Linked DNA regions of Aridibaculum aurantiacum. The protein of the gene in region 1 binds, or shares a complex with, the protein of each later gene. Links are inferred from orthologs where the notes say so. Each region holds a gene or a part of one and is shown on either strand. Other genes may lie near its edges.

Region 1 (3,491 bases):
TAGCGGTAGGTGCTACCATCTATTGGGGAAGCGCCGAAAGTTCCCGCCAGCTTAAGGAAGTTGCCGAAGCATTTGAAATAGCGCATTCTTTAGGTATGGCTACCATTCTTTGGTGTTACACCCGCAACAATGCCTTTAAGGTTGATGGTAAAGATTATCATACTTCAGCCGATCTTACCGGGCAGGCAAATCATCTTGGTGTTACGCTGCAGGCAGATATCATCAAGCAAAAACTGCCTACCAACAATGGCGGGTACCTGGCTACCAAGCACGGCAAAACTCACAAGTTGGTATACGAAAAACTTACTTCCGATCACCCAGTCGATCTTACCCGTTACCAGTTGCTCAATTGCTTCAACGGACGTGTAGGCCTGATAAATAGCGGTGGCGAAAGCATGGGCGACAGCGACCTGCAGGAAGCAGTGATCACAGCGGTAGTGAACAAGCGTGCCGGTGGAATGGGACTAATTCTTGGACGTAAAGCATTCCAGCGCCCGTTCCAGGATGGTGTCAGCCTGCTGCACGCTATACAGGATGTTTACCTGGACGAATCAATTACAGTAGCATAAAAAAAGAATACCTGTCGTAGCAATATGACAGGTATTTTTGTAACCAGCAGTAGTACCCTGTGGCATCATCGTTGTGTCACTCACTTGTACTACAGTACATAAAGCAGCAAAAGCTGCATATTAGTTTAAACATTAGAACAAAATGATAATGATCTAGCAAAGCGTTGACAGCAACTGGGAATTCTTACTGCGTACTATGTACTCCGTTTTTTTTCTAAAGCTGTCAGCTCAACCAGCACTAGATTTTATCACTATCTTCAATCCCCCAATTGAAAAGCGTATGAAAAAAGAAGAGGATTTTGATGCCAACCTGACCGGCGATGAAACCAAGAACGAAGAAGGAAGGCCGCGCTGGTTTAAGCGCATAAAAAAAGGAATTCTTACGCCTTCTTCAGAAAAGAAGGAAACACCGGAAGGGCTTTGGGCTAAATGTCCTGAGTGCAATTATATCTCAACCGCAGCAGATCTGAAAGAAGCATATTACGTATGCCAGAAGTGCGATCATCATCACCGCGTTGGTAGCAGCGAGTACTACGAGATCATCTACGATAACAACGAATACACCGAACTGTTCGAGAACATTCTTAGCAAGGACTACCTTGGTTTTACCGACCTGAAACCATACGGCAAAAGGTTGGAAGACATTTGGAACAAGACTGACCTGAAAGACAGTATGCGTGTTGCTACCGGCAAGGTAGACGGGCAGGAAATTGTAATCGCATGCATGGACTTTGAGTTCATCGGTGGAAGTCTCGGAAGTGTTATGGGTGAAAAATTCAGCCGCGCTGTTGATTATTGTATTGAGCATAAACTGCCGTACATGGTCATCAGCAAAAGTGGTGGTGCCCGCATGATGGAAAGTGCTTTTAGCCTGATGCAACTTGCAAAAACCAGCGGTAAACTTTCGCAACTTAGCGATGCACAGCTTCCGTACATAAGCATGCTTACAGATCCAACCTTTGGAGGTATATCAGCGAGCTTCGGTATGCTGGGCGATCTGAATATTGCAGAACCTGGTGCTCTTATTGGTTTTGCTGGGCCTCGTGTAATTAAAGAAACCATCAAAAAAGATCTTCCTGCAGGTTTCCAGCGCAGCGAGTTTCTGCTGGAGCATGGTTTCCTGGATTTCATTGTTCACCGCAGGTCATTAAAGCAAAAGCTGGCGCAGGTTATCAGGCTCTTCCAGTCTTAGAAAACTACAATTCTAAAAATCATAATTCAAAAGGGAAAACTTCAAATGGGTTTTCCTTTTTGCTTTGTAGAGAATATCCTGAACCACCAGGTAGATAGTGTTTTTCAGTATTTGTTATCACCAGGTTGCTACATTTTATTTTTGACTTCACAGTTTCACACATCACTTATTTTTGCCGCCATGGCTACTAAAGAAATAAATAACAGGCAGGCTTACCACGAGTATTATATAGAGGACAAATGGGTAGCTGGAATGGTGCTGATGGGAACAGAAGTAAAAAGCATACGCGAAGGAAAGGTTAGCTTCAACGATAGCTATTGCATGTTCTTCAAAGACGAGCTATGGATACGCGGCATGTATATAGCCGAATATTCTTTGGGCACTGCCAATAATCATATAGCCGTACACGACAGGAAATTATTACTCACCAAAAGAGAATTGCGAAAGCTAGAGACAAAGCTTAAAGACAAGGGTTTTACAGTTGTACCTCTTCGCATTTTCTTCAATGAAAAGAGTATGGCCAAAATAGAAATAGGCCTTGGCCGCGGTAAGAAATTGCATGATAAAAGAGACAGTATCAAGAAGAAAGATACCGAACGTGAATTAAAACGTTATCTCAAATAATTTATTCCCACCAAGCGTTTTTATGATTTTACTGGCATGATAATCGATTGAAGTCAGCGTTATTTGTCCAGCTAAATCTACTTTCTATTGAAATCTTATACCTTATCCCTCTTACTCCTTTTCTTTTCCATTACCCAAAGCGTTAAAGCTCAATCTGTATCAGGCGAATGGTACGGCATAGGCAGCGTGAACTGGGCTGGTGAACACAATAGTTACTTATCCGAACTTACGCTTACCCAAAGAGGCAATAGTGTTACTGGTACTTTCAATTATTTTTTTAGAAGTGTAGCTATCAAAACCAATGTTACCGGTGTCTTCAATAGCAAAACCCGCACACTTGAACTACAGGCAAGGCCGGTACTAAATTACCAGGCTAAAGATCAAAATGGTGCTGATTGTCCAATGGAGGGATCTTTCACTTTACGTATATCTAAATTAGAGACCACACTTACTGGTCAGTTCAATCCTACTTATGATTATCGTTTTACATGCCCTCCTATAAATATAAAATTTAAGAAAGAGCAACCTCAGGCCAAAACGGATGATCCGAAACTGAGAGATCTTGCTGATAATTTAGAAGATGATAATCCTTTGGAAAAACTATTGAAAGAACAGTTTCCAGAAGAGAAACCAGATACTACTGCACCAATGGTAGCCGCTTTGGTTAAAAGATCTTTTGAAGCATCAGAGGTTATAGAAGTAGATGCCGACAGCCTGAAGATCAGCTTGTACGATAATGGTGATATAGACAATGATACCATTTCACTTTTCTACAATAGACAGTTGATATCACATAAACAAATGCTAAGCAAACAGCCGCTCAACTTTACGCTGCCGCTTGATACTACGGTTAATGAAATAGCGATGTATGCAGAAAACCTTGGGACTATCCCTCCTAACACTGCTGTAGCAATTATATACGCTGGAGATAAACGTTACGAATTATTCATGACCAGTAACTTTATTAAAAATGCTACCATACGTTTTAGGAGAAAACCTCCTACACTTATCAGCAGCAATCAATAAGAATCTAAAGACCGGCTCTGCCGGTTTTTTTATGCAATTAACTATTTCTCACCTGGAAAACATCCATACTCTTACGCTCT
Region 2 (3,666 bases), 1.1 Mb from region 1 along the record:
CATACCAAAATATGGGATATTCATTAGCAGGATGCCTAATAAAGCGATACCTCTTAATGTATCTATAATAGTGATACGTGATTTTTGTTCTATAGGAGCAGCCAAATCTGCAACCCCTGGTGCATCGGCAGCGAAGTCTTTGGTCATAACCGGACGTTTTGGTGAAGAAGAAACAAAGGCAACAACTAAAGATAAAATACATATTAAAAAAAGAAGAATATCTACTCTCAAACTTTTGCTTTCATCTAAAAAGATCATGAATGTTTCTTCAAATGCTTCCAGGACAAATATAAAACCCACGCCTTTTGGGCATGGGTTACTTCTATTATAAAAGCTTTGTTACTGAAGCTTAAAGGTGTCAAGGAACTTGGTAGTGAAATTACCTTTCCTGAAATCTTCGTTTTGCATAAGCTGAAGATGGAATGGTATAGTGGTTTTGATACCTTCTATAACATACTCGCTAAGTGCACGGTACATGGTATTGATAGCTTCTTCACGAGTTTGTGCAACCGCAATCAATTTACCAATCATACTATCGTAAAAAGGAGGAATAACATAGCCTGCGTAAACATGGCTATCAACACGCACTCCGTGTCCGCCTGGTTGGTTCAATACAGTAATTCTGCCAGGACTAGGACGAAAGTCATTGTATGGATCTTCGGCATTTATTCTACATTCGATAGCATGCATTTGCGGTTCATAATTTCTACCTGTCAAACGCTCACCACCCGCTATTTTGATTTGTTCCTTGATTAGGTCATAGTTGATCACCTCTTCGGTTACGCAATGCTCCACCTGTATACGTGTGTTCATTTCCATGAAGTAGAAATTGCGGTGCTTGTCCACCAGGAACTCAATTGTACCAACACTCTCGTAGTTGATAGCTGAAGCAGCTTTGATGGCAGCTTCACCCATTGCATGACGCAGTTCTGGTGTCATAAAAGGTGAAGGACTTTCTTCAACCAGTTTCTGATGACGACGCTGAATGGAACAATCACGTTCGCTAAGGTGACACACGTTTCCATACTGGTCGCCTGCTACCTGTATCTCTATATGCCTTGGCTCTTCCACGAATTTCTCCATGTAGATGCCATCATTCTTAAATGATGCACCAGCTTCGGTACGGGCAGTAGTGTAAGCTTTCTCTAATTCACTCTCTTCATTTACCACACGCATACCTTTACCACCACCACCGGCAGTAGCTTTCAGTATCACCGGGTATCCTATTTCTTTGGCTAATGCCTTAGCCTCTTCTACTGTCTCAAGCAAACCTTCTCCACCAGGTACCACAGGTACTCCGGCTTTTATCATGGTTTCTTTGGCAGTTATCTTGTCTCCCATCTTGCTGATCATATCAGGAGTAGGTCCTATAAACTTGATCCCGTGGTCGGCACATATCTGAGAGAACTTTGCATTTTCTGCAAGGAAACCATAACCTGGGTGAATGGCATCTGCGTTAGTAATCTCCGCCGCAGCCATTATATGAGGAATGTTTAAATAAGACTCGCTGCTTTGAGGTTTGCCAATGCAAACAGCTTCATCGGCAAATTTTACATGAAGACTATCCTTATCTGCTGTTGAATAAACAGCAACTGTTTTTATACCCATTTCGCGACAGGTGCGAATAACACGCAGTGCTATTTCACCCCTGTTTGCTATCAATATTTTTTTGAACATATGACAATTATTGGCTGATGGTTTAAGGGATAAAAGAACCACCAGTACTTATTCATGAAATTATTCTTGCCCGCTATTGTTACTACACATTGATAATTGTTGTAGGCAAAAGCTCCACTGGAACTTTTGAACTACCACTTCTTATGCAGGTTCAACCAGGAACAAAGGCTGGTCGTACTCTACAGGGCTTGCATCATCTACAAGCACCTTTACAATAGTTCCTTTCACTTCACTTTCGATTTCATTGAAAAGTTTCATTGCTTCAATGATGCATACAGTTTTACCTGGAGCTACTTCGTCACCTACGTTTACAAACGAAGGTTTATCTGGTGATGCACTACGGTAAAAAGTCCCGATCATCGGGCTGCGGATGGCAATTAAATTGTCAGAAGATTTTGAAGCAGCAGGTTGTTCTTGTGCAGTATTAGAAACCTGTGCTGGTGCAGCTGCCTGTTGTGCAACTGGATACTGAGCCATTGCTGGTGCGGGAACAGAAGCACTATACACTGGCACTGCATCTTCTTTTTGCCTGATAGTGATTTTGAAATCTTTTTCTTCTATTGTTAACTCGCCAATGTTGCTCTTGTTAATGATCTTGATTAACTCCTGGATTTGTTTGAAGTCCATACAATCGGATTTTGGTTTGATTGATTGTAAATGAGGTTTTTATAAAGAAACGGGCGGCAAAATAGCCAAAAATCCCATAAAAGATAGGAAATCTGAAAAACTTGTGCCAGTTGAACGTACAGGAAGGACTTATAAATCAACATATGAGGCATGAATGACCTGGCAGCTATGTAAAGAGGAGTATCTAAGAGAAAGGAAGACGCAGAAAATCTATGGATGAACTAGCTTTTCAGCATCCCTAAAATGATTACGAACAGGAAAATGATTACAAGCTTCAAGAAATCGGTTATAGCACTTTTTAGTTTACCATAACGGTTTGTTTTCCTGTAGGAGTAGCCTTGGGTGGAGATGTAGTTCATGATGGGATGTTTATAAATAGGTAAATAATTGAAACAACCTTAACTAGTACTTTTTTATAATAAGTAAGGATAACGGCGCAGGTTCGGCATTATTGTATAGTTGAAAATTTATTTTACTTCAATAACTGTCTCTACTACTTCCAGTTCTTTATCATCGCCTATATCTACAGCCGCCACTACTTGGTATACTCCTTTGGGTAAACTTGCCATTGAGGTTGTATGGAACTATCCGTTTAGCCCCTGGGAAGATTGGTAATTGCACATCACCAGGCTTGTAAACTAACCCTGGTTGTACATTGGTGAAGCTGACCATGGCTTTGCACGTCAGCATTGCTTCACCAGAATTTCCAACCACAAATTGGTACGACCCGGCCTTATTAGGTATGGGCGAAAATGATATAGCCTTTGCAGAAGCCTTCGTAGCGGATGAAGGATTGAAGTAGATATGTTGCTACTCTTGAAAATGTTTCTTCTTGCTTTGTGCCTGCTTGGTGTTATGGAATTCCATTTCATTTACAGGTTCAAGAAATAGCATCGTCCATCGTGGTTTATCCCCAAGAGAAGATGAAGTTTTTATGTATGGGCACAAATAAAGGCAGCCGGAAGACTACCTCATATATAAATCTATTTAAAAAGATTATTCTTTCACACGCTCTACGTATTCACCAGATTTAGTGTTGATCCTGATCAGTTCACCTTCATTTACAAACAAAGGCACCATTACAGTAGCACCACTTTCTACAGTAGCTGGTTTTAAAGTCCTTGTAGCTGTATCACCTTTCACGCCTGGCTCGCTGTAAGTAACCTGCATAACGATCTTATCAGGTAGTTCTACGCTCATAGGCTGCTCAGATTCTGTATTAATTGCTACTGAAACCTCCTGGCCATCTTTCAAAAACTGCGGAGCATCGATCATACTTTCAGGAAGAGAAAGTTGCTCAAAAGTTTCATTATCCATGAAGTTGTAGCCACTTTCATCTTTGTATAAAAACTGGAAAGGTTT

What was found. The genes of interacting proteins can lie anywhere in the genome.
Region 2: the proteins of accD (region 1) and accB are in contact, whole or in part, in a solved structure (PDB 8UXZ), measured with the Escherichia coli proteins. The link is inferred for Aridibaculum aurantiacum from one-to-one orthologs.

The regions. Positions count from the first base shown.
Region 1 is NZ_JAFEWC010000001.1:2,407,978-2,411,468, forward strand. What follows is about bases 1-2,805. They hold accD (acetyl-CoA carboxylase, carboxyltransferase subunit beta), read left to right. Parts: upstream 1-849; coding sequence 850-1,761; downstream 1,762-2,805. Other genes in these bases: J4N22_RS10070 (class I fructose-bisphosphate aldolase), read left to right, coding at 1-569; smpB (SsrA-binding protein SmpB), read left to right, coding at 1,942-2,385; J4N22_RS10085 (hypothetical protein), read left to right, coding at 2,473-2,805. In the rest of the region: more of J4N22_RS10085, read left to right, coding at 2,806-3,411; J4N22_RS10090 (RNA polymerase sigma factor), read right to left, coding at 3,449-3,491.
Region 2 is NZ_JAFEWC010000001.1:1,300,256-1,303,921, reverse strand. Bases 562-3,541 are described here. They hold accB (acetyl-CoA carboxylase biotin carboxyl carrier protein), read right to left. Parts: upstream 2,305-3,541; coding sequence 1,819-2,304; downstream 562-1,818. Other genes in these bases: efp (elongation factor P), read right to left, coding at 3,301-3,541; J4N22_RS20070 (hypothetical protein), read left to right, coding at 2,975-3,106; accC (acetyl-CoA carboxylase biotin carboxylase subunit), read right to left, coding at 562-1,677. Outside these bases: J4N22_RS05310 (DUF418 domain-containing protein), read right to left, coding at 1-147; more of accC, read right to left, coding at 340-561; more of efp, read right to left, coding at 3,542-3,666. UniProt on the Escherichia coli protein: This protein is a component of the acetyl coenzyme A carboxylase complex; first, biotin carboxylase catalyzes the carboxylation of the carrier protein and then the transcarboxylase transfers the carboxyl group to form malonyl-CoA.